4 regions of the Nonomuraea mangrovi genome follow, and region 3 is predicted to be linked to each of the others. Evidence: riboswitches for the same ligand, from Rfam matches in the RefSeq annotation. Region 3 holds a riboswitch; each other region holds the start of a gene.
What was found. Region 3 has a riboswitch for cobalamin ahead of ACFSKW_RS51435 ((2Fe-2S)-binding protein). Riboswitches for the same ligand answer to the same signal wherever they lie in the genome.
Positions count from the first base shown of each region.

Region 1 (5,866 bases), on a different contig from region 3:
TCCTGTCCTCCAGCTCCTCGCCTCCGACGGGGCACAGGGCGTGGATGACCGCCCCGTCCAGCAGCTGGTCGGCCGGGTCGGTCACGATCAGCGCGGGCAGGGCGCGCACGTCCCGCAGGTCGGCGCTCGGCTGCCACACCTCGGCCAGCGGCTTCTCGGCGGGCACCCACACCCGGCTCGCGCCCGCCTCGAGCGCGTCGAGGAAGGCGGGGTCGCTGCGCGACAGCAGCTCGGCGGCCAGCGGGTTGGTGCCGGGGCCGCCGAGGATGATGCGCACGTCGGGCAGGTTGGAGTCGACGTCGAGCCAGCCGTACCTGGAGCCGGACGCCGAGGAGGTCGTGGCGGTCACGCCCACCCTGGCCAGTGCCACCACCAGGTCGCGGGCGGCGGCCGCCTCCTCGTGGGAGCGGACGACGATCTCCGCCACGCCGATCGCGCGGGCCCCGGCCCCGCCCAGGTCGACGCGGGCGGTGGACGACAGGCCGAACCAGGTGTTGGCGGGGTTGTCCAGCGTCCATGGGTGCTCGGCGCTGTCGACGTCCGGCAGGGCGAATCCGCGTCCGACGACCGCGCCCGCGACGTCGGAGACGGGCAGCGCACCCCGCACCTGGGCGGGGAAGCGAACCCTGAGCAGCCGGTCGGCGCCGGCGTGGTCGAGGACGCGGGTGGCGAACTCGACCCGCTCGTCCCTGAGCGTGACGACCTGCTCGTAGGACAGGTCGCCGATCTCGCCGGTGACGATCAGGCGGGAGCCGAGCGGGCTGGTCTCGGCTCTCACGGTGGCGGTGGTGGTGCCGGTGCCGGTGATCGCGCCCGTGGGGATGAGGTGCCAGGGGCCCTCGCCCATGTCGGGGTGCTGCGGGTACTCGTCGTAGAGCCGCAGCTCGTTGCCGAGGCCGGTCAGCAGCTCGCGGCCGTCCCTGATGAGGGAGGTCAGGCCGCCGCCCCGCGCGGGGTCGGCGGTGACGCGCCAGCGCCCGCTCTCGATGGTGTGGCCCTCGATCGGCTGCCACCCGTCGGCGTCGCCTTCGATCACCTGGTAGGCCCGCCAGCCGAGCGCGGGCACGTCCTCGGCGAGGAAGACGTGCGTGCCGTCCTCGACGACCGAGGGGGCGTCCACCCGCAGCCCCGGCTCCAGCCGTACCCTGACCAGGCCGTCGCGGGCGAAGGAGAGCGTGTTGGTGACGACGACAGAGCGGCCGTCCACGGCCACGCGCCCCAGCAGCGCGTCGAGGGCGCGGTCGCGGGCGTCGGCGGCCAGGTCGTACGCCTCGCGCCAGCCGGTGAGCAGGTCGACGTAGACCTGGTCGGACTCGGAACCGGTGATCGCGTCGTGGTGCGCGCCGTAGGCGAGCTGCCGCCACACCTTGTCCAGCGCCGCGTGCGGGTAGCGGCCGAGACCCAGCAGCGACGCGAACGCGGCGAGCCGCTCGGCGTCGAGCGCGGCCACCTCGGCGGCGCGCTGGGCCTGCTTGGTGTCGATGTACGAGACGTCCTTGCCGGTGTAGATGGGGTTCATGTCGCGTGTCTGCGGGCTGAACGTGCTCGTCGCGGCCTTCACCGCCTCGAAGAAGTCGTGCGGCACCGCGCAGACGAACTTCGGCCACACGTAGCGGGCGGCCCACTCCCTGTGGATCTCGGTCACCCACTTGTTCGGCGGGGTGTAGTCGGTGCCGACGGGCAGCAGCACGTTCTTGGTGGCCGCGACGGGCTTGAGGCTCGCGAACAGCTCGTGGACCGCCGTCATCGCCTCCTCCAGCGTCGCCGAGGAGTCCATCCACCAGCCCGCCGAGTAGTGCGCGGGCATGTAGTGCGTCACGACCCCCAGCCCCGACGGCGAGATCCACTCGAACTCGCTCGGGAACTGCATCAGCGTGGCGTCGTTCTTGGCCTGCCTGAAGTTCTTGCTGATCGGGCCCCACTGGTGGAAGGGCCCGCGTGCCCACGCGCTGCCCGTCAGGCCCGCGGCGGCCAGGTAGCCGGGGAACTGCGGGTCGTGGCCGAACGCGTCGAGCTGCCACGCCGTCCGGGGCTCGCCGCCGAGGATGTCGCGCTGGTAGCCGATGCCGTACACGATGTTGCGGATCGTGGTCTCGGCGCCGGTCAGGTTGGTGTTGGGCTCGTTGTAGGTGCCGCCCATCAGCTCGACCCTGCCCTCGGCCATGAGGCGGCGCAGGTCGGCCCTGCGCTCGGGGTGGATGTCGAAGAACGGCTTCAGATAGTCGATCTCGGCGAGCACGAACTTGTAGTCGGGGTCCCGCGCGGCCAGCGCCAGGTGCGCCTCCACCAGCGCGAACGCGTTGCGCTCCCACAGCGGCCTGGTCGTCGCGTCACCCGACAGCAGCTCCCACGGGCTGGTGTAGGCCGCCTGCGTGTTCCACCAGACGGGGTCGTAGTGGAAGTGCGACACCATGTGCATCGTCCAGCCGGGCTCCTCGACGGTCACCTCGGCGGCGATCTCGCTGCCCGCCGCGCTCACGTGGCAGTGGAGCGTGCTTCCCACCGGGGCGCTCACCTCGAGCGGAACCTCCACCACGACGGTTCCCTCGCCCGCGGGCACGATCGCGTGGCCCGCGATCCCCTCACCGCGCACCTCCAGGCCGGTGTCGTGCTCGCCCTGCTCGGCGGTGACCCTGAGGACCTGGTACGGCTGCGCGTCCGTCCCCACGAAAAGGTCGGTCGACTCGGCGGACAACAGGCGAACGGGCACGGGGTCTCCCTCGGCGTCCTTGGGGGCTGTCGCCGTCACCCTAGGTCCTATCAAGATCAATGGCAACGTTGTCATAGCCGTGACCACTTGCTCACGAACCCCCCGGAACCCGGCGAACCGTCCGCCTCGCGGGCCAGGAGATCCTGGAACGGCGTTCAGGCTCGGGAGGCTCCGCGCCCGGGAAGCATGGGCTCCAAGAACAGGGCGATGTTGACGAGAACCACAGAAAGGGATACGTTCCGGTAGATTTCGCGGCGACTCAGGGGAAATCCGGTGAGATGCCGGTGCGGACGCGCCACTGTATCCGGGAATACAACCCTCGGGAGCCAGGTCACCTGACCGCCGCGACCTCGACCAGCGGGACGCGTCATCCCTGAGGAGGCTTCACATGAGTGGTCTGTCCACGTCCGTAACCGCTATTCCGCTCCACCGTCTCACGCGCTGGCTGCTGGCCGTGCCCGTCCTGATGCTGCTCGCGTACCTCGTCCTGATGGACAACGGCGCGATCTCGCAGACCGGCACGTTCCTGCACGAGCTCATGCACGACGGGCGTCATCTGCTCGGCGTGCCCTGCCACTGAGGCACGGCCGTGGTGAGAACCCTGGTGGTCAGGGGCCTGCTCGTGGGCCTGCTGGCCGGACTCGTCGCGGGCGCGTTCGCCTTTTTCGTGGGTGAGCCGCGCGTCGACGCCGCCATCGCCCTCGAAGAGGCGGCCGCGTCCGCCGCTCCCTCGGAGCCGCACGGGCACGACGACGGCGCGGCGGCCTCCCACGATCACGGCGAAGAGGCCGTGGTCAGCAGACCGGTGCAGAAGGCCGGGCTCTTCCTCGCAACCGGCCTGTACGGCGTGGCGGTGGGCGGCGTCTTCGCCCTCGTCTTCGCCGGGCTGCGCGGCAGGGTGGGGCCCAGGTCGGAGCCCGGGCTGGCCGTCGCCGCCGCGGCGGCCGCCTTCGGCGCCATCATCCTTGTCCCCTTCCTGAAATATCCGGCCAACCCCCCCGCTGTGGGCGACCCTGAAACGATCAACTCGAGGACGGTCCTCTACGTCGTCATGGTCCTCGTCGGCCTCGCCTCCATCGCGATCGCCGTCGCCGCCGCCCGCAGGGTCACCGTGCCCGGGGTGTGGGCGAAGGGCCTGGTGGCAGGGGCCACCTTCCTGGTGCCTGTGATCGCCGCGTGGGCGCTCCTCCCGCGCGTCGACGAGGTGCCGGCCGGCTTCCCCGCCGCCCTGCTGTGGGACTTCAGAGTCGCCTCCCTCGGCACCCAGCTGGTGTTCTGGGCGGCGTTCGGGCTGTTGTTCGCCGCGGCGGGCGAACGCGTGAAGGCACGGGTCAGCTGACCAGAGTGCTGTTCGTCCGGCATGCCTTGACGGTCGGCATGCGTGGCGCGCGCTTCCCCACGGGGGAGGAACGTGCCGACCCGTCAAGCCTTGACGCCGCCCACCTCCTGGCAGGGACGCTCCCCGAGGGACCCGGGGGAACGGCGTTCGTCGCCCCGGGCCGGGCCGCGCAGGAGACCGCCGCGGCGCTCGGGTTCGAGCCCGTGGTCGTGCCCGAGCTGGCCGAACCGGACTACGGGAGGTGGCGCGGCCTGCCGTACGAGGAGGTCGCCCAGGCGGACCCTGAGTCCTTCGCGCGCTGGCTCGCCGACCCCGGCGCGGCGCCCCACGGCGCCGAGTCCCACAGCCACGCGGCGGCCCGGGTCGTCCGCTGGCTGGAAGGACTCCGCGACGCCGCAGTCCCTGACGACCACCCGCGCGAGCAGGTTCCCGCCCCCGGCGCGGGCCTGGGCGCCCTGCGCGCGATGGTCGTGTGCGATGTCGGCGCCGTACGGGCGGCGGTGGGGCACGCCCTCGGAGTCGGGCCTCTCGTCGCCGCGCGTTTCGATCTCGCCCCTCTTTCTCTCACGCAGTTGTCCGCCACCCCGGAGGGCTGGCGGATCGGGTACGTCAACCGGAAGGCCGCACCGTGACCGCCACCTATCCCTTCAGCGCCGTCGTCGGCCTGGACGATCTCAAGCTGGCGCTGGTGCTCAACGCCGTCTCCCCCCGCGTGGGCGGCGTGCTCGTCAGAGGCGAGAAGGGCACGGCGAAGTCCACGATCGTCAGAGCGCTGGCCGCGCAGCTGCCGCCGGTGGAGGTGCCGGCGGCGTGCAGGTTCGCGTGTGATCCTTCCGCGCCGGACCCCGAGTGTCCCGACGGGCCGCACGAGCCGGGCGAGCAGGCGGTGACCAGGGCGGCGACGCTGGTGGAGCTGCCGGTGGGAGCGTCGGAGGACCGGCTGGTGGGCTCGCTGGACCTGGAACGGGCGCTCACGGAGGGGGTCAAGGCGTTCGAGCCGGGCCTGCTGGCCGCCGCCCACAGGGGCGTGCTCTACGTGGACGAGGTCAACCTCCTGCACGACCACCTGGTGGACCTGCTGCTCGACGCCGCCGCGCTCGGCACCTGCTACGTCGAACGGGAGGCCGTCTCCGTCCGGCACGCGGCCAGATTCCTGCTGGTCGGCACCATGAACCCGGAGGAGGGCGAGCTGCGGCCCCAGCTCCTGGACCGGTTCGGGCTGACGGTGGAGGTGCGGGCGTCGCGAGAGCCGTCGGAACGGGCCGAGGTGGTACGGCGGCGCATGGCTCACGACGCCGACCCGCGAGCGTTCGCGGCGCGGTGGACGGCGCAGGAGGCGGAGCTGGCGGCGGGGATCGCGGCGGCCAGGGACCGTCTCCGGGCGGTGGAGTTGCCTGACGCCCGCCTGCGGCAGATCGCGGAGGTGTGCGCGGCGTTCGAGGTGGACGGCCTGCGCGCCGACCTGGTCACGGCGAACGCCGCCGTCGCGCATGCCGCCTGGCGGGGTTCGAGGGTGGTGACGACCGAGGACGTGCGGGTGGCGGCCAGGCTGTCGCTGCCGCACCGGCGGCGGCGCGACCCGTTCGACGCGCCCGGACTGGACGAGCGGCTCCTGGAGGAGCTGCTGGCCAGGACCTCCGAGGACGAGCACCCCGACGACGACTCCGACCCCGACACCCCGCCCCCGACGGGGGACGACCCCACGGGCGGTCCCGACGGCGACGGCGGTCAGGGCGACGGGCAGGACGAGGGTCAGGGCGAGGGCGGGCAGGGCCACGGGCGGGCCGACGGCGGGCGGCGCGGGGACGCGACATCCG
Region 1 covers NZ_JBHUFV010000015.1:178,402-184,267, forward strand. The annotation lists gene ACFSKW_RS08325 (glycoside hydrolase family 38 N-terminal domain-containing protein) at 1-2,749, opposite strand, end outside; cobalamin riboswitch at 2,938-3,067, shown strand; gene ACFSKW_RS08330 (CbtB domain-containing protein) at 3,099-3,290, shown strand; gene ACFSKW_RS08335 (CbtA family protein) at 3,300-4,049, shown strand; gene ACFSKW_RS08340 (histidine phosphatase family protein) at 4,088-4,681, shown strand; gene ACFSKW_RS08345 (VWA domain-containing protein) at 4,678-5,866, shown strand, end outside.
Region 1: another riboswitch for cobalamin. It lies ahead of ACFSKW_RS08330 (CbtB domain-containing protein); the one in region 3 lies ahead of ACFSKW_RS51435 ((2Fe-2S)-binding protein).

Region 2 (5,866 bases), on a different contig from region 3:
GCCGCCGCCATCGCACTGCCGCCTCTGCGGCCGTGCACCACCAGGTACTCCAGACCGCTGCTCGCCAGCGCCTGCTTCGACTCCGCCGCCCCGATGAAGCCCACGGGGATGCCGAGCACCGCCGCAGGACGCCCCGCGCCCTCCTCGACCAGCTCCAGCAGCCTGAAGAGGGCGGTGGGCGCGTTCCCCACCGCGACGACGGCGCCGTCGAGCCGCTCGCGCCACAGCTCCAGCGCCGCCGCGCTGCGCGTGGTGCCCATCCGCTCGGCCAGCTCCGGCACGCCCGGGTCGCCGAGCGTGCAGATCACCTCGTTGTCCTTCGGCAGGCGGGTCCTCGTGACGCCCGAGGCGACCATCATGGCGTCGCACAGGATCGGCGCGCCCGCGCGCAGGGCCGCCCTCGCCACGGCGACCACGCCCGGCGAGTAGGCCAGGTCGGTGACCAGGTCGGTCATGCCACAGGCGTGGATCATGCGGACGGCCACCTGGGCGATGTCCGCCGGCAGCCCCGCGAGGTCGCTCTCCGCGCGGATGGTGGCGAACGAGCGCCGGTAGATCTCCGCGCCGTCGCGGATGTAGTCGGTCATGTCCCCTCTTCTTCGGTACGGCCCGCGACCCGGTAGCCGGCCGGGGTGGCGACGACGTCGACCACCTCTCCGGCGGGACGGCCGCAGCGCCGCTCGCACCCGGCCCAGTGGACGGGACGGGCCGCAGGTTCGTGGTCCGGCCGCTCGGCCCAGACTCTGGCGTCGAGCTGGACGTCGGCCAAGGATTTCGCGCAGCCAGGGCGGCCCGTGCAGGCGCTGAGCCCGGCCCACGGCGTGCCGGGGACGGTGACCAGGCCCGCCCCGGTGAGCCGGTCCGCGACCTGCTGGACGGCGTCGGGGGCCAGGCCGGGCAGGACGACGGTACGCCATGGGGTGACGCGCGCCTCGGGGGCGGCGTCGGCGAGGACCGCGGCCTGGTGGGCGGTCAGGCGGCCGAGCGGGATCACCACTTCGAGGGCGACGTCGCCGTCGAGCTGCCGGAAGGTCCCCGCATCCCGCACCCCTGCACGCTCCCGGCCCGCCGGGCCCGCCGGATCGGCCGGGCGGGCCGGATCGGTCGGGCCGGTCGGATCGGAGTCACCCGCGGGGCCGGAGTCACCTGCCTGGTCGCTCTGGCCGGGCTCTTCCTGGGCGGCGCCGAACAGGCGGGCCGCGAGCAGGGCGGGGCCGTCCTGGACGTCCCTGACACGCCACGCGCCGCCGTCGCCCAGTTCCATGAAGGCGGAGGCGGCGGCGAGCATCAGCGGGACCACCCCGGCAAGGTCCACGGGCGGGCCCTGCCGTACGCCGCCGAGCAGGAGCACGCCGCCGGAGGCCGAGGTGGCGAGGAAGGTCACGTCGGCGCCGCAGGACAGCACGTCGCCGGTGCCGTCGTCCAGCGCGAAGAGGAAGCGGCCCGAGAGCCCGGCCAGCTCGGGGGTGCCGCACAGCGCGCGATCCAGTGCGCTCACCAGCGGCCGGACGTCCGCGAGCGATGAGGGGACGCGCCCCGCGAGGGGGGAGGCGAGGATGTTGCGCACCCGCTCGTGCGTGGCGGAGGGCAGCAGCCCCGCCGCGGCCATCCGGGCGGCGAAGGCCGGCACGCTGGACGGGTCGGCGGGGTCGGGCGCGCGCAGGCCGCGCACCTGGACGTTCGCGCGGGAGGTCAGCTCGATCACGCCGGATCCGAGCTCGGCGGCGCAGGCGGCCAGCTCCCTCAGCTGGGCCGGCGAGAGCGCTCCGCCCGGGATGCGAACCCTGGCCAGCGCGCCGTCGGCGGCGGTGTGGACCTGGAGTGCCCCGGGGCACGCGTCGGGACCCGCATGTCCCGAAAAGTCGCCAATGTCCGCAGTTATGTCCACGCGGAGGATGGTAACCCGTTCCAAACCCTCTAGTCTGATCGCAGACGAGGGCGACGGAGGAAGCCGGTGCGAAGCCGGCGCGGTCCCGCCACTGTGACCGGGGAGCGAACCCCACCGCAAGGCCACTGTCCGGAGACGGGTGGGAAGGCCGGGGTGAGCGTCGATCCGGGAGCCAGGAGACTCCCGCACTCGTGACACCCGCGACCGGGGCGAGGACCCCGAGGGAGGAGTTCCCTGTGCCCGAGAGCACGGCCGTTCTGCTGCTGTCGACCTCCGACACCGACCTGCTCAGCGCGAGGGCGAGCGGCGCGCCGTACCGGCTCGGAAACCCCGCCAGGCTCACGGTCGACGATCTGCCCGCGCTGGTCGAGAGCGCGGACCTGGTGGTGGTGCGGCTGCTCGGCGGACGCAGGGCCTGGGAGGAGGGGCTCGACCACCTGCTCGCGGGCCCGCGCCCCGTGATCGTGCTGGGCGGCGAGCAGGCGCCCGACGCCGAGCTCATGGAGCTGTCCACGGTCAGCGGCGGCGTCTGCGCCGAGGCGCACGCCTACCTCGCCCACGGCGGCCCGTCGAACCTGGCCGAGCTGCACGCCTTCCTGTCCGACACGGTTCTGCTCACGGGACACGGGTTCGCCGCGCCCGAGCCGACCCCGACCTGGGGGCTTCTCGACAGGGAGCGGCCCGCCGAGGAGCCCGCCGAGGAGCCCGTCGTGGGCGTGCTCTACTACCGGGCGCACCACATGGCGGGCAACACCGGGTTCGTGCGGACGCTCTGCGACGCGATCGAGGACGCGGGCGGCCGGGCGCTGCCGGTCTTCTGCTCCTCGCTGCGTACGGCGGAGCCCGAGCTGCTCGACACGCTGAGGACCGCCGACGCCCTCGTGGTGACCGTGCTCGCCGCGGGAGGCACGCGGCCGGCGACGGCGGGGGCGGGCGGCGACGACGCCGCGTGGGACGTGGGCGCGCTGGCCGAGCTCGACGTGCCGATCCTGCAGGGACTCTGCCTGACCACGAGCAGGCAGGCGTGGGAGGAGAACGACGACGGCCTGTCGCCGCTCGACGCGGCCTCGCAGGTGGCGATCCCCGAGTTCGACGGGCGGATCATCACGGTGCCGTTCTCGTTCAAGGAGGTGGACGAGGACGGGCTGACCGTCTACGCGGCCGACCCCGAACGGGCCGCCCGTGTGGCGGGCACCGCCGTACGGCACGCGCGGCTCAGGCACGTCCCGAACGCCGAGAAGCGACTCGTGGTGATGCTGTCGGCCTACCCGACCAAGCACGCGCGCGTCGGCAACGCGGTCGGCCTCGACACGCCGGCGAGCACGGTGAAACTGCTGGCCAGGCTGGCCGCCGAAGGCTACGACCTGGGCGAGGGCCTGCCGGGCGTCGCGGAGCTGGACGGCGACGCGCTCATCCACGCGCTCATCGCCGCCGGCGGCCAGGACCAGGAGTGGCTGACGGAGGAGCAGCTCGCGGCCAACCCCGTGCGCATCCCCGCCGCCTCCTACACCGCCTGGTACGAGACGCTTCCCGAGGAACTGCGCGCGGCGATGGAACGGCACTGGGGTCCGCCGCCCGGCGAGCTCTTCGTGCACGAGGGCGACATCGTGCTCGCCGCCCTCCAGGCGGGCAACGTCGTGGTGATGGTGCAGCCGCCGCGGGGCTTCGGCGAGAACCCGATCGCGATCTACCACGACCCTGACCTGCCGCCCAGCCACCACTACCTGGCCGCCTACCGGTGGCTGTCGGCGGAGTTCGGCGCGCACGCGATGGTGCACGTCGGCAAGCACGGGAACCTGGAGTGGCTGCCGGGCAAGTCGGCGGGCATGTCGGCCGCGTGCGGGCCCGACGCGGCGCTGGGCGATCTGCCGCTGGTGTACCCGTTCCTGGTGAACGACCCCGGTGAGGGGACCCAGGCGAAGCGGCGGGCGCACGCCGTCCTGGTGGACCACATGGTGCCGCCGATGGCGCGCGCCGAGACCTACGGCGACATCGCGCGGCTGGAGCAGCTCCTGGACGAGCACGCCTCCATCGCGGCGATGGACCCGGCGAAGCTGCCCGCGATCAGGGCGCAGATCTGGACGCTGATCCAGGCGGCGCGGCTCGACCACGACCTGGGGCTGGCCGACCGGCCGCACGACACGGAGTTCGACGACTTCCTGCTGCACGTGGACGGCTGGCTGTGCGAGGTGAAGGACGCGCAGATCCGTGACGGGCTGCACGTGCTGGGAGCCGCGCCCGAGGGCGCGGTGCGCGTCGACCTGGTACTGGCGATGCTGCGGGCCCGGCAGATGTGGGCGGGCACCGAGACGCTGCCTGGTCTGCGCGAGGCGCTGGGCCTCGCGGAGGACGGCTCGGCCGGCCTGGCCGACGTGGACGCGGCCGAGTCGGCCGCCAGGGCGCTCGTGGAGGGCATGGAGGCCCGCGGGTGGGACGTGACGGCGGCAGGGGAGGTAGCGGCATCCGTCCTCGCTCCCGGCTCCGCCCAGGCCGGGGAGGTGGCGGCATCCGTCCTCGCTCCCGGCTCCGCCCGGGAGCGGCGTGAGCTGGTGGCGCGGATCCTGGAGTTCGCCGCCGGCGAGGTCGTCCCCAGGCTGGCAAGGACGGGCGACGAGCTCGACCATCTCCTGCATGCCCTCGACGGCGGCTACGTCCCCGCGGGGCCCAGCGGCTCGCCGCTGCGCGGCCTGATCAACGTGCTGCCCACCGGCAGGAACTTCTACTCCGTCGACCCGCGTGCCGTGCCCAGCAGGCTCGCATGGGAGACGGGCCTGGCGATGGCGGACTCGCTCCTGGCCCGCTACCGCGCCGACACCGGCGAGTGGCCGCGTTCGGTCGGCCTGTCGGTGTGGGGCACCAGCGCCATGCGTACGGCGGGCGACGACGTCGCCGAGGTCCTGGCGCTGCTGGGCGCCAGGCCCGTGTGGGACGACGCGTCCAGGAGGGTCACCCGCCTGGAGCCGATCCCGCTCGAGGAGCTCGCCAGGCCCCGCATCGACGTCACGGTCCGCATCAGCGGCTTCTTCCGCGACGCCTTCCCGCACGTCGTGGCCATGCTGGACGACGCCGTCCGCATGATCGCCGCGCTGGACGAGGCCGACGAGGACAACTACGTCCGCGCCCACGTCGCCGCCGACCTCGGGACGCACGGCGACGAGCGCAGGGCGACGATGCGTGTCTTCGGCTCCAGGCCCGGCGCGTACGGCGCGGGCCTGCTCCCGCTGATCGACAGCCGCAACTGGCGGGACGACGCCGATCTGGCCGAGGTGTACGCCGTGTGGGGCGGCTTCGCCTACGGCCGTGACCTGGACGGCGTGCCCGCACGGCAGGACATGGAGAGCGCCTACCGGCGGATCGCGGTCGCGGCGAAGAACATCGACACACGCGAGCACGACATCGCCGACTCCGACGACTACTTCCAGTACCACGGCGGGATGGTGGCGACCGTACGGGCGCTGACGGGGCGCGCGCCCGCCGCCTACGTCGGCGACAGCACCCGCCCCGACGCCGTGCGCACGCGCACGCTGTCGGAGGAGACGTCGCGGATCTTCAGGGCGCGCGTGGTGAACCCGAACTGGCTGGCCGCGATGCGGCGGCACGGCTACAAGGGCGCGTTCGAGCTGGCCGCGACCGTGGACTACCTGTTCGGCTTCGACGCCACGACGGGGGTGATCGCGGACTGGATGTACGACAAGCTCACGCAGACGTACGTGCTCGACCCCGTGAACAGGGAGTTCATGGAGAAGTCGAACCCGTGGGCGCTGCACGGCATCGCCGAACGGCTGCTGGAGGCGGCCGAGCGGGGGATGTGGGAGCACCCAGACCCTGACGTGCTGCGCGAGCTCCAGGAGGCCTATCTCAAGGCGGAGGGCGATCTGGAGGACGACACCAGCCGCTGAGCGAGCAGCGGGCTGCCCGCCCAGTGGAGGTGCAGGTAGGAGGCGGTCACCAGCGGGTCTCCGTGGCCGTCTCCGCCGC
Region 2 covers NZ_JBHUFV010000015.1:187,127-192,992, reverse strand. The annotation lists gene ACFSKW_RS08370 (precorrin-8X methylmutase) at 1-587, opposite strand, end outside; gene cobG (precorrin-3B synthase) at 584-1,888, opposite strand; cobalamin riboswitch at 1,896-2,086, shown strand; gene cobN (cobaltochelatase subunit CobN) at 2,125-5,787, shown strand; gene ACFSKW_RS08355 (cobyrinate a,c-diamide synthase) at 5,742-5,866, opposite strand, start outside.
Region 2: another riboswitch for cobalamin. It lies ahead of cobN (cobaltochelatase subunit CobN); the one in region 3 lies ahead of ACFSKW_RS51435 ((2Fe-2S)-binding protein).

Region 3 (5,866 bases):
TCCCGCCCAACCTCCTGAGCGGATCCCCACGCGACCCGCCGGCCGCGGAGGCAAAGGGGACGCAGGAGCCTCGGGAGCGGCAGTCTGACCGGCTTCGCGACACTTCGCGGCCGCCAAGGGCTGCGGGCGTGGGCCGGGCCCTGGCGATGGCCGCGCGGAGAGTCGTCATGACCAGCAAGAAGCAGCTCAAGGCTCGCATCCGTGAGCGGATGGCCAAGACCGGCGAGAGTTACACCACGGCCCGCACGCACCTGCTCGGCAAGGCCGAGACGCACGCCGACGGCGGCTGGCGGTTCGTCGGCGGGCACCACCCCTCCAGCGCGGCGATCACCGCGATCCTCGCCAACCAGGGCGTCGCCATCAGCGAGCCGCTGGTGTTCCTCGCGGGTGGCGGCATCGGCGCCGGTTACATCCTGTGGGAGTTCCAGCACGACCAGACCCGGCACGTGACCCTGGGCTTTCGCAATCAGTGGCAGTACTACAACCGCTGGATGGACAAGACGCTCACCCGTCTCGGCGTGCCGTACGAGGAGCACACCACCGGCGGCGCCCGCGGGGCCAGTGACAGGCTCGCCGAGGAACTGGACGCCGGGCGGCCGTGCGTGATCCTTCCCGACCGCTATCACATCGGGTACTGGCGGCTGCCCGCCGCGCTGGACGGGCACGGCGGGCATCCCGTGGTCGCCTACCGGCGGGACGAGAACGGGGTGTACATCGACGACAGGGGCCAGGCGACGCTGCTCGTGCCGCGGGACCGCGTCGACGCCGCGCGTGCCAGGGTCGGTTCGTACAAGAACGTGACGCACGTCCTCGGCGACACCGTCTTGGACGAGGCGGCGCTGGCGAGCGCCGCACGAGAAGGGCTGCGAGACTGCGCCGGCCACCTGTCCGCGGCCTCCGACTCGTTCTCGCTGCCCGCGTGGCGCAAGTGGGCGCGGTTGCTGACCGACACCAGGAACGCCAAGGCGTGGCCGAAGGTCTTCGCCGACGGTCGCGGCCTGGCGGGGGCGCTGCTGTCGGTGTGGGAAGGCGTCGAGCCGGTCGGCATGGACGGCGGGAACCTGCGCGACCTGTTCGCCGGCTCGCTGGACGAGGCCGCGGATCTGGTGGGCGAGCCGCGCCTTTCCGGGCTGGCGGGACGGTTCAGGGAGATCCACGCGATGTGGCACGACCTCGCGGAGGCCGCGCTTCCCGCGTCGGTGCCCGAGTTCGCCAGGGCGCGCGAGCTGACCGCGGCGATCAGGGAGAGCGTCCTGGCCGAGGGAAGCGCCGGTGGCGCCCAGGCGGCAGCGGCGGGCGAGGAGCTGTGGAGGCTCAGGGCGCAGGCCGATCGGTCCGCCCCCGCCGGTGATCTGGCCGGTCTCTTCGCCGAACTCGGCACGCGGGTGGGCGCGATCTACCAGGCGGAGTCGGCGGCCATCGCGGAGCTGGCGGCACTCGTGCGCTGACCGGGGCCTCTTCGTCCGCTGAGCCTGTCCGCGGGTGACGTCAGTACCTGACGCGAGTGGCGATGATCTGCATGGCGAACTCCTGCTCCTCCTGCGAGGGCTGCCTCGTCCAGGTCGTGCCCGGGGCCTGCTCGGCCAGCATCCGGCTCAGGGCGGCGCCGAGCACGTCCGAGGGCTTGGCGCCCTGCATCTGCGTCCGGGTGGCGGCGTAGCGGTCGAGCACCCTGGCGTAGTCGACGAGCAGCGTGTTCGTGTAGCGGCTCTTCTCGCCGTCGGCCCGGTTGAGCGCCTCGACGTACTCGGGCTCGGGCTCCTCGAGGACCGCCTTCACGACGTCGAGGCGATCGCGGATCGGCTCGCTCGTGGAAAGGTCGCTCGCCTGGTCGTACATGGCCTGGACGGACTCCGGCGTGTCGCCCGCGAGCACCACGACCATGCCGTAGCCGCTGTCCTCCTCGCCGTACCCGCCTTCGACGCCGTCCACGCCGGGCGCCGACAGGGCGTCGCTCATGGCGTCGCGGAAGCCGTACTTGTCCATGCCGTCGATCTCGCAGGGCAGCCAGTTCTCCCGCAGGTGGAGCACCCCGACGCTCTCGCGGGCGGCGGCCTGGCCGAACAGGTGGCGTACGGCGCCCGCAGGATCGCTCATCGCGGCGGGTCCCATCGCCTTGAAGCGGTCGGCCATGAGGTGCATGGAGATCAGCATCGGCGGGTGATAAAGGCTCAGCACCCCGTGCTCGCCGTGGATGAAGAACGAGCCCACCTCGTTGTCGTAGGCCCTGAGCCCCGCCATGAACGCGATCTCTTCCTCCTCGCTGAGCCGCAGTTCCCACCCCCAAAGGCGGTTGACCTCGAACTGGTCGAAGCTCTCCCCTCTGAGCGGGTCGCGGAAGCGCCACCACAGCGCGACTCCGACGACCACCGCGGCTACCACCCCGAGCGCGATCCACATGGTTCGAGCGCCTTCCTGTTCGGATGCACAGGCGCAGGACCATAACACGATCTTCACTGAGCTATGGGACGGTTTGTCAGAGTCCCGGTCGAGCCGGTGATCGCAGGTGTGCGAGCATGGTCGGCGTAGGCGACGGCGGATCGAGGAAGCCGGTGAGAGTCCGGCGCGGTCCCGCCACTGTGATCGGTGAGCGGATCCCAGCAGGCCACTGCCCGAGTCGGGTGGGAAGGCGGGGACGAGCGTCGAGCCGGGAGCCAGGAGACTCGCGCGGTCGCCTCCTCAGCGGATCGGGGCGGATCTCCGCGGGAGAGGGAGGTGGTCGGCGTGCCGTACCGGCTGCCTGTGCCGCCGGCGGTGATCGCCGGAGCGGTCGCCGACGTGTCCACGATCGGCGGCTTCTTCGAGATGGGAGTCGGGCCGATCGGGCCGGGGTGGCGGCCGCTCGCCGATCTGCCCGTGAGACACCGGATCGACGACGCCGCCGTACGCCTGGGAACCGGCGAGACCAGGGTGGCGGCCTCCCTGCTGTTCCAGGGACTGGCCGCCCGCCTGTGGTCGCCCGTTGTCGGCGTGGCGGTGGCGCACGGCCTGCTCGTCGACGTCGATCCGTCCCAGGTGCACTGGTACCCGACCCCCTCCGGTCCGCTGCCGCTGCGAGCTCAGCGCCTGACCGGACGGCGGGTCGTGGGCACCTCCCTCGCCGAGCCCCTGTACCGCGCCGTGGTGCCCGGGCTGCTGGAGCCGCTCGCCCAGGCCGTCCAGGAGATCGTGAAGATCGCGCCGGGGCTGCTGTGGGGCAACGCGGCCTCCGCCCTCGCAGGCGCCGTCCAGACCCTCACCCGCGGGCGCCCCGAGCTCGCGGGACGCGCCATCGCGCTCGGTCGCGAGTTGCTCGCGCTCGGCGTGCTGCGCGGGAGCGGGGAGCTGGTCGAGCCCGCTCCCGACCGGCCGTTCTTCGTCCGGCGCAGCTGCTGCCTCTACTACCGGGTGCCCGGCGGCGGCATGTGCGGGGACTGCGTCCTGCTCGATCAGATCACGCGCCGCGAGCAGTGGGCGCTGACCATGCGCAGGGGCGGAGGATCCTGATGAGCCACGCCGCCCCGCCGATCGTCACGACGGGAGGACGCGCCGCAGCAGATAGGTGTCCATGATCCAGCCCTTGCGCTCGCGGGCCTGCGCCCGCAGCTCCCGGATGCGGTCGGCGACCTCGGGCACCGGCCCCGACACGAGGATCTCGTCCGGCGTGCCGAGGTAGGCACCCCAGTAGATGTGGTACTCCGCACCCAGGTCGGCGAAGGCGCAGCGCGCGTCGAGCATGACGACGACGTCGTCGGCCGCGACGGGGCCCTCCTGGGCCAGGCGGCGGCCCGTCGTGATGTGCACGGGCCTGGCCACCCTCGTCAGGCTGGTGCGATGCCGGGCCGTCAGCGCGGACACACTGGTGATGCCCGCGACGACCTCGTACTCGAACGCGACCCCTCCCCGCTCGACGACCTCCTCGATCCCGGCCAGCGTGCTGTCGTAGAGCCCAGGGTCGCCCCAGACGAGGATCGCGCCGGTCTCGTCGTCGCCGAGCTCGTCCCGGATGAACGCCTCGTACAGGTCGGCCCGACGCGAGCGCCACTCCTCGACGGCGGCGGCGTAGGCGGGAGTGGTCCTGTCCCGCTCGGGGTCCCGGGCCTCCACCAGCCGGTACGGCTCGCGGGCGTGCTCCTTGATCATGTCCTGGCGGAGCCCGACCAGGTCGTGCTTGGCCTCGCCCTTGTCGAGGATGAAGAAGGCGTCGGTCCTGCCGATGGCCTTGACGGCCTGGAGGGTGAGATGGTCGGGGTCGCCGGCGCCGATGCCGATGATGAGGATTCGCTTCACCCGGGAAAGTCTGCCGCCTCGGCGAATGGCCGGGCTCGCCGGGCCTGACCGAGGACGGCTCGTAGCGCAAAGTCACCGTTCAGCGCCATTGAGTGACGAGATTGTGGTGGGATGGGCTCCGTGCGACCCCCGACGAGAGGCCACCCGCATGCCCCCGATCCGACGCGCAGTCGCGCCGCTCATCGCCGTCCTGCTCCTGAGCGGCTGTGGAGCCGCCACCGGCGCGGCGCGACCCGCCGGTGAGCCGGCCGCGGCGACGCCCACGCCGGCGCCGTTCCTGACCCCGACGCCCGGGACGGGAAGGCCGCTCGGCAAGCGGCCGGCCAGGGACGGGAGCACCGTCTCGCCCAGGCCGGCCAAGAAGGCCCGCATCCCGTCGCCGCGCCCGAAGGCCACGAGGACCGCGCGACCGGCGCACCCCGCGCTCCGGATCGGTGTTCGTCCCGGCTCCTTCTGCTCGCCGCAGGGAGCGTTCGGCAGGAGCGAGGCCGGGACCCTGATGCGCTGCACCGCCCGCGGAGGCGACCCTGCCAGATGGCGGAGGGGCTGAGCCCGCCGTTCGGAAGGTCAGGCGGGCGACGGCGCGAGCAGGCGGCGCGCGACCTCGGCCGGGTGGGTGAGCTGCGGATAGTGGCCCGCTCCCGCGATCTCCGTCACGGGACGGCCGACGGCGGACACCAGCGGATCGTCGGATCCCACGACGATCTCCACGGGGACCGTGACCCTGGCGAGCAGGCGGCGCGACTCCTCGCGTTCGGCGACGGCCGTACGAAGAGCGGCGATGACCCGGCCCGCCACGCCGGGCCTGCGCAGGTCGGCCGCGGCGCTCGCCACGGCGGGCCCCTCGGGCAGGCCCAGCGTCCCGGCCAACCGGGCGGCGGACATCCGGCGCAGCATCGGGACGGCCGCCGCCGACCGGGTGAGCCGCGGGCCCGGTGCCTGCGCGAACGCAGGGGAGACCAGCACGAGCCCGCTGATCCGTTCCGGATGCCGGACGGCGAAGCGGAGCGCGGGACCGCAAGCCAGCGAGTGCGCGACCAGCACCGGCCGGGTGCGGACGGGGCCCATCAGGTCGTCCAGCCATGTGACCGGCGTCTCGTTCGCGGGGATGGGGGAGGAACGGCCCAGGCCGGGCAGGTCGGGGGCCAGGACCTTCCCGGGAAGCCGCGCGGCGAGGGGAGCCCAGAGGTCGGCGTTCATGGGCAGCCCGTGCAGGAGGACGTGGGCCGGGTCGTGGCGTTCGCCGTTCACCCAGGTGCGGCTCCCCGCCACCGGGTGGAAGCCGTACGGCTGGAGCCACGGCTCCCAGGCGCCGAAACGGGCGGCCACCAGGTCGTCGGCCCACCGGCGCAGGGCGTCGGCGACCGGCGGCATCTCCAGCCCCGCGGAGGCGGCGAAGGCGTGGGCGGAGTCCGTCGGGTAGCGGTCGGCCGACAGGAAGGACAGCGTCTCGGGGTCGGCGCCGGTCAGCGCGCGTGGCAGCCGCCGCACCAGACCCACGGGGACGGTACGGCGCGGCGCCCTGACGCCCGTGTGCTCGGCGATCGTGCTGATCAGCTCGGGCAGGAGGGGGGTGGCGTCGTCGAGCACCCAGTAC
Region 3 covers NZ_JBHUFV010000098.1:80,762-86,627, forward strand. The annotation lists gene ACFSKW_RS51425 (BtrH N-terminal domain-containing protein) at 168-1,448, shown strand; gene ACFSKW_RS51430 (hypothetical protein) at 1,489-2,400, opposite strand; cobalamin riboswitch at 2,498-2,683, shown strand; gene ACFSKW_RS51435 ((2Fe-2S)-binding protein) at 2,725-3,486, shown strand; gene cobF (precorrin-6A synthase (deacetylating)) at 3,511-4,269, opposite strand; gene ACFSKW_RS51445 (hypothetical protein) at 4,418-4,819, shown strand; gene ACFSKW_RS51450 (alpha/beta fold hydrolase) at 4,837-5,866, opposite strand, start outside.

Region 4 (5,866 bases), on a different contig from region 3:
CGGGGTCGGGCAGGTAGGTGTCGAGCAGCGTCAGGTAGAACTGCACGTGCACCGCCTCCTCGAACAGCTGCCTGGACAGGTACAGGCGGGCTTCGGGGGCGTTGACGTGCTGGTAGAGGTTGAGGACGAGGTTGTTGGCGACGATGGAGTCGCCGGTGGCGAAGAAGGCGACCAGCCGGTTGATGAGGTGGCGCTCCTGGGGCGACATCTTGGCGAGATCGGCCAGGTCGCTGTGCAGGTCCACCTCCTCGACCGTCCAGGTGTTGCGGATCGCGGCCCGGTAGCGCTCGTAGAAGTCGGGATAGCGCATCGGGCGCAGCGTCAGGTCCATACCGGGGTCGAGCAGCATGTGTTTCTCCTTGCGAACGGAACGTCTGTCGTGCGGGGCGGCGTGCCTACTGGCAGGCCTCGCACACCTCGGGGTTCTCCAGCGAGCACGCGACCGCCTCGCTCACCGTGAACGCCTGCTCGGGCGCCGCCTGCACGGTCGTCTGCGCGATCCTGGTGGCGGGGCGCGAGCGCAGGTAGTAGGTGGTCTTCAGCCCCTGCTTCCACGCGTAGGCGTACATCGACGACAGCTTGCCGATCGTCGGCGTCGCCATGAAGAGGTTCAGTGACTGCGACTGGTCGATGTAGGGCGTCCGCGCCGCCGCCAGGTCGATGAGCGCCTTCTGCGGCAGCTCCCACGCCGTCCTGTACAGGGTCTTGAGCTCGGCCGGGATCCCCTGGATGTCCTGGATCGAGCCGTCCGCGCGCTTCACCGCGTCGCGCATCTCCTGCGTCCACAGCCCAAGGCCCTGCAGGTCCGCGACCAGGTACCGGTTGACCTGCAGGAACTCGCCGGACAGGGTCTCGCGCTTGAAGACGTTCGACACCTGCGGCTCGATGCACTCGTAGCAGCCCGCGATCGAGGCGATCGTCGCCGTCGGCGCGATGGCGATCATGAGGGAGTTCCGCAGCCCGGTTCTGTCGATCTTGGCGCGCAGGGCGGTCCACTCGGGCGAGTCGCCGGCGCCGTAGTGGTCCGGGTGCAGGACGCCCTGCGCCGCCCTGGTGTCGCCGTAGGAGGGGTGACGCCCGCGCTCGACGGCGAGGTCGGCGGAGGTGTCGTAGGCGGCCAGCGCGATCTCCTCGGCGATGCGCGTGGACAGCGCGAGCGCCTCGGCCGAGTCGAACGGCAGGCGCAGCGAGAAGAACACGTCGGCCAGGCCCATCACGCCGAGCCCGATCGGCCTCCATCGCAGGTTGGCGGTCTCGGCCTCGGGCGTCGGGTAGAAGCCCAGGTCGATCGTCTTGTCCAGGAAGCGCACCGCGGTCCTGACGGTGGCGCGCAGCCGTACCCAGTCCATGGTGCCGCCCGCCAGGTGGGCGGCCAGGTTGATCGAGCCCAGGTTGCAGACGGCGGTCTCGCCGTCGCTTGTCACCTCGAGGATCTCGGTGCAGAGGTTCGACAGGTGGATGACGTTCTCCGGGCGCGCGGTCTGGTTGGAGGCGCGGTTGGCGGCGTCCTTGAAGGTCATCCAGCCGTTGCCGGTCTGCGCGAGCGTGCGCATCATCCGGCCGTAGAGCGTGCGCGCGGGGATCTGACGGGTGTGCAGGCCCGCCGCCTCCGCGGCCCGGTAGGCCACGTCGAACGCCTCGCCGTACAGGTCGGTCAGGTGCGGCACCTGCTTGGGGTCGAACAGCGACCACGGCTGGTCGGCCTCGACGCGGCGCATGAACTCGTCGGGCACCCAGTTGGCGAGGTTGAGGTTGTGGGCCCGGCGGGCCTCCTCGCCGGTGTTGTCACGCAGTTCGAGGAACTCCTCGATGTCGGCGTGCCAGGTCTCCAGGTAGACGCAGGCCGCGCCCTTGCGGCGGCCGCCCTGGTTGACGGCGGCCACGCTGGAGTCGAGCGTGCGCAGCCACGGGACGATGCCGTTGGAGTGGCCGTTCGTGCCGCGGATCAGCGAGCCGCGCGAGCGGACCCTGGTCCACGCGATGCCGATGCCGCCGGCGTACTTCGACAGCCTGGCGACCTGGCCGTAACGCTCGTAGATCCCTTCCAGCTCGTCGCGCGGCGAGTCGAGCAGGAAGCACGACGAGAGCTGGGGACGGCGGGAGCCGGAGTTGAACAGCGTGGGCGAGCTGGGCAGGTACGACAGCGTGGACATCAGCGCGTACAGCTCGGCGGCCTCGGCGACCGAGGCGGAAAGACCGCAGGCGACGCGCAGCAGGAAGTGCTGCGGGCGTTCGAGCACGCCGCGCGTCTCGGGGTGGCGCAGCAGGTAGCGGTCGTAGACGGTGCGCAGGCCGAAGTACTCGAACCTGTCGTCGGCGCTCTCGTCCACCAGCGCGTCGAGGGCGGCGGCGTTGGCCGCCACGAAGGCGGCCAGCCCGTCCTGGAGCAGACCCGCGGCGTGGGTGGCCACGATCGACTCGGAGAAGGTCCTCACGCCGTGCGCGGCGGCCTCGTCCGCGATCTGCTCGGCCAGCAGCCTGGCGGCGACCCTGGAGTTCTCCGGGTCGGCGATCACCCTGGCGGCGGCCTCCTCGATGGCCAGCCGGCGATCCACCTCTACGATCTGCGTCACGCTCTCTCCTCGCGAGCTCACCCCGTGAAGGCAGGCGAGAGCACGCGGGCACGCCGCGAGACCCCGCGGCCCTCCCTCGAGGCCTTGGACAGGTCACACCGCTGGCAGGTCTTCGGACTCGCGGGCGTACGTCAGCTTCCTACTGGCCGTCGCTTCCCAGGCCATGGGCCCAGTGCTTCGTGACGGCGGTCGTTCCCGCTCACCGCTGCGGGGCAGTGCCGGCATCTCACCGGCTTCCCTTTTGCTTCGCCCTGCTCGGGCGAACCAGCGACGACCAGGATCCTACATCTAGTGGCCGCGGACGCAACTACCCCAACAAGTTGTGTCGATCAGCCCCAGGTCCTTGAGCACTTCGCGGGTCCTGCCGGCCTCGGACCCGAGCCACGCGGCGAAGTCGTCGCCGCTGAGCGGGATCGGCTTCCACCCTCTGGCGCGGCAGGCGTCCAGCCACCGCGCGGACCGGGCGACCTCGTCGAGCACCTCGACCGCCCGGGCGCGATCGCGTTCGCTCATCTGCTTGGGCCCGAGCACCGCGCACCAGTCGGCGAAGTCGACCCTGACACCGGACTCCAGCAGGGTCGGCGCCTCGACGTCCTCGACCCGCTCGGCCGAGGAGACGGCCAGCGCCCTGAGACGCCCCTTGCCGAGGCGCTTGCGCCACTCGCCGAGCGGGCCCGCGGCGACGCCCACCCTGCCCGCCAGCAGCGCCTCGGCCGCATCGTCCGTGGTGGGGTAGCCCGCGTAGTCGAGCACCCTGGCGTCCGCGCCGAGACCGCGCGCGACCAGTCCGAACAGCAGGTGATCGGACTCTCCCTGCGGCCTGCCGCCCAGCACGGTGCCGCCGGGGTCGGCGACCAGCCGCCGCGCGAAGTCGTCGAACTCGCGAAAGACGGAGGCGTTGGAGACGACCAGGACCTCGACGTCGCCGACCAGCCTGGCCAGCGGGGTGCCCGTCTCCTTCACCCCGGCCATCTCGGCGGCCGCGATCGCGGGCAGGCCGGTCACCGTCAGCAGGGGCCCTCCCTCGGCCACGCCGTCGCGTTTGAACTGCCCCGCGAGCACCCGCGCGACGGGGACCCAGGCCTCCCCTCCCGGCACGACGGAGAAGCTCGGGGTCGGGCGCGTGGCCGTACCGCAGCCGGCCAGGCCCGCCATAGCGGCCAGCGCTCTCGCGACGAACTCCCGACGGCGCATGCGCAGGCCCCTCCCGTCGCCCCACCCCTCCGCTACTCCATGTTATTGGTCGGAGGCGGAGAGTCACACATCGGGGGCGGGCAGGTCCGCGGGCAGGGCGAGCAGGCGGATGTGCAGGGGCCGGGCCTGCTCAGGAGCGTCGGCGGCACGATGGCTGTACTTCTTCAGCAGCAGCATGTACTCCTCGAAGAAGTCCTCCAGCTCGCCCAGCGTCATCCGGCCGAGAGCGCGCGAGACCTTCACCCACGCGGGATCGGCCTGGTAGGCGGCGGGCAGGAGCTCCAGCAGGATCCCCTTGTCCTCCTCGAGCCCGATCCGGTGGAACTCGGCCAGCACCGGGCGGTCCTCGGGCGCGAGCTGCGCCGGATGGGGCAGCCTGATGTCTCCCGTCTCCGTCTTCCGCCACCACCGCTCACGCCCGGCCGACCGCTCGGGGATCTCCTCGATGAACCCGTACTTCTCCAGCTGGCGCAGGTGATAGCTGGTCGTGCCGGTCTTGGCGTCGAGCAGCGAGCCGAGCGTCGTGGACGTGGCGGGACCGTGCAGGCCCAGGTGACGGAGCATGGCGCGGCGCATCGGGTGGGCCAGGGCCTTCAGCTTGCCCGGGTCGTCCAGGACCCACGGCTCGTCATCCTTCATGACGAGCACCCTAGTCCTCCAGAAGGATTTCTGCAGACATGTCTTTGCCGATAACTCTCTGCAGAGTAGGTTCGGCAACATGAAGAGATTAGTGATCTCAGCGATGGCGCTGCTGGTGGCGCTGGCCGCACCGGCGGCGGCGCACGCCAGGCCGACGACCGGCGTACCGGCGACGGGGGCGCCGCCTGCCGTACCGGTGCCGGCCGATCTGACCACGACGGAAGTGAGCTTCGCGGGCGGCGGCGGGCTCACCCTGCGCGGCACGGTCCTGTCCCCCAGAGGCGGGCAGGGCGCGCGCCCCGGGATCGTGCTCGTGCACGGAGCCGGCGCGGGCACGCCCAGGACCAAGCTCATGACCGAGGCCGTGGAGTTCGCCAGACGCGGCATGGCGGTGCTGGTCTACGACAAGCGCACCGAGGGCTACTCGCTGTTCGAGCGCTCCTATTCACAGCTGGCCGACGACGCGCTCGGCGCGGTGGCGGCGCTGCGCCGCCAGGCGGGCGTGAACCCGGCCCACGTCGGGCTCTGGGGGCTGAGCGAGGGCGGATGGGTGGTGCCGCTGGCCGCCTCACGCTCCACCGACGTGGCGTTCGTGGTGCTGGTCGGCGCCAACTCCCTGCAGCCGCTGCGCCAGCAGGCGTGGGCGGTCTCGGCGGGCCTGCGCAAGGCCGGCGTCGCGGGCTCGCTGCCCGACCGTTCGGTGCCCACGCTGTACCGGGCGATCTCCGACGGCGGGCTGTTCCCCGAGCCATGGCACGACCCGCTGCCCGTGCTGCGGAAGGTCCGTCAGCCGGTCCTGGCGATCTGGGGCACGCACGACCTGCTGACCCCGCCGGTCGAGAGCCCTCCGCTGATGGCGAGAACCCTGGCCGAGGGCGGCAACGAGCACGTGACGCTCCGCCTGTTCACCGGCGCGGACCACGCCGCCCACCGCACTCCCGACGGCGGCGTCACCAGGGCGCCCGAGCTGACGCCCGGCTACCCCGAGCTGGTCGGATCGTGGGTGTCCGACGTCGCCTCCGGGCGCGCGCCCCGTTCGAGCCCGCCGGAGGCGGGCACGAAGGCGCAGCAGGCGTCGGCGACCATCCCTGTGCCGCCGCCCGCCTGGTGGGAGTCGGCTCCCGTGCAGGCCGCCGCGCTCCTGCTGTTCCTGGTCGCCTTCCTCGGCTACCCGCTGGCCGCCGGCGTCCGCAGGGTCAGGGGTACGGCGGTGGCCGCGGGCCCCGCGCCCAGAGTGCTGGCGGGCGCGGGGCTGGCCGTGGTGGCCGGCGGCTTCGGCTACCTGATGTACCTGGTCATGACGGGTGGCAAGCTGGCCGAACCCGGACCCGTCCTGGCGGGCAGGCCCGTGCTCTGGCTGCTGCTGCAGGCACTGGTGGTCACGGTCGCCGTCGCCACCGTGCTGACCGCCCGCGCCTGGCGCGCGGCCGGGCGGGGCTCCGAGCGGGTACGGCTCGGCC
Region 4 covers NZ_JBHUFV010000033.1:1,016,593-1,022,458, reverse strand. The annotation lists gene ACFSKW_RS23125 (ribonucleotide-diphosphate reductase subunit beta) at 1-349, opposite strand, end outside; gene ACFSKW_RS23120 (ribonucleoside-diphosphate reductase subunit alpha) at 396-2,573, opposite strand; cobalamin riboswitch at 2,660-2,857, opposite strand; gene ACFSKW_RS23115 (Bug family tripartite tricarboxylate transporter substrate binding protein) at 2,862-3,767, opposite strand; gene ACFSKW_RS23110 (ArsR/SmtB family transcription factor) at 3,831-4,406, opposite strand; gene ACFSKW_RS23105 (alpha/beta hydrolase family protein) at 4,486-5,866, shown strand, end outside.
Region 4: another riboswitch for cobalamin. It lies ahead of ACFSKW_RS23120 (ribonucleoside-diphosphate reductase subunit alpha); the one in region 3 lies ahead of ACFSKW_RS51435 ((2Fe-2S)-binding protein).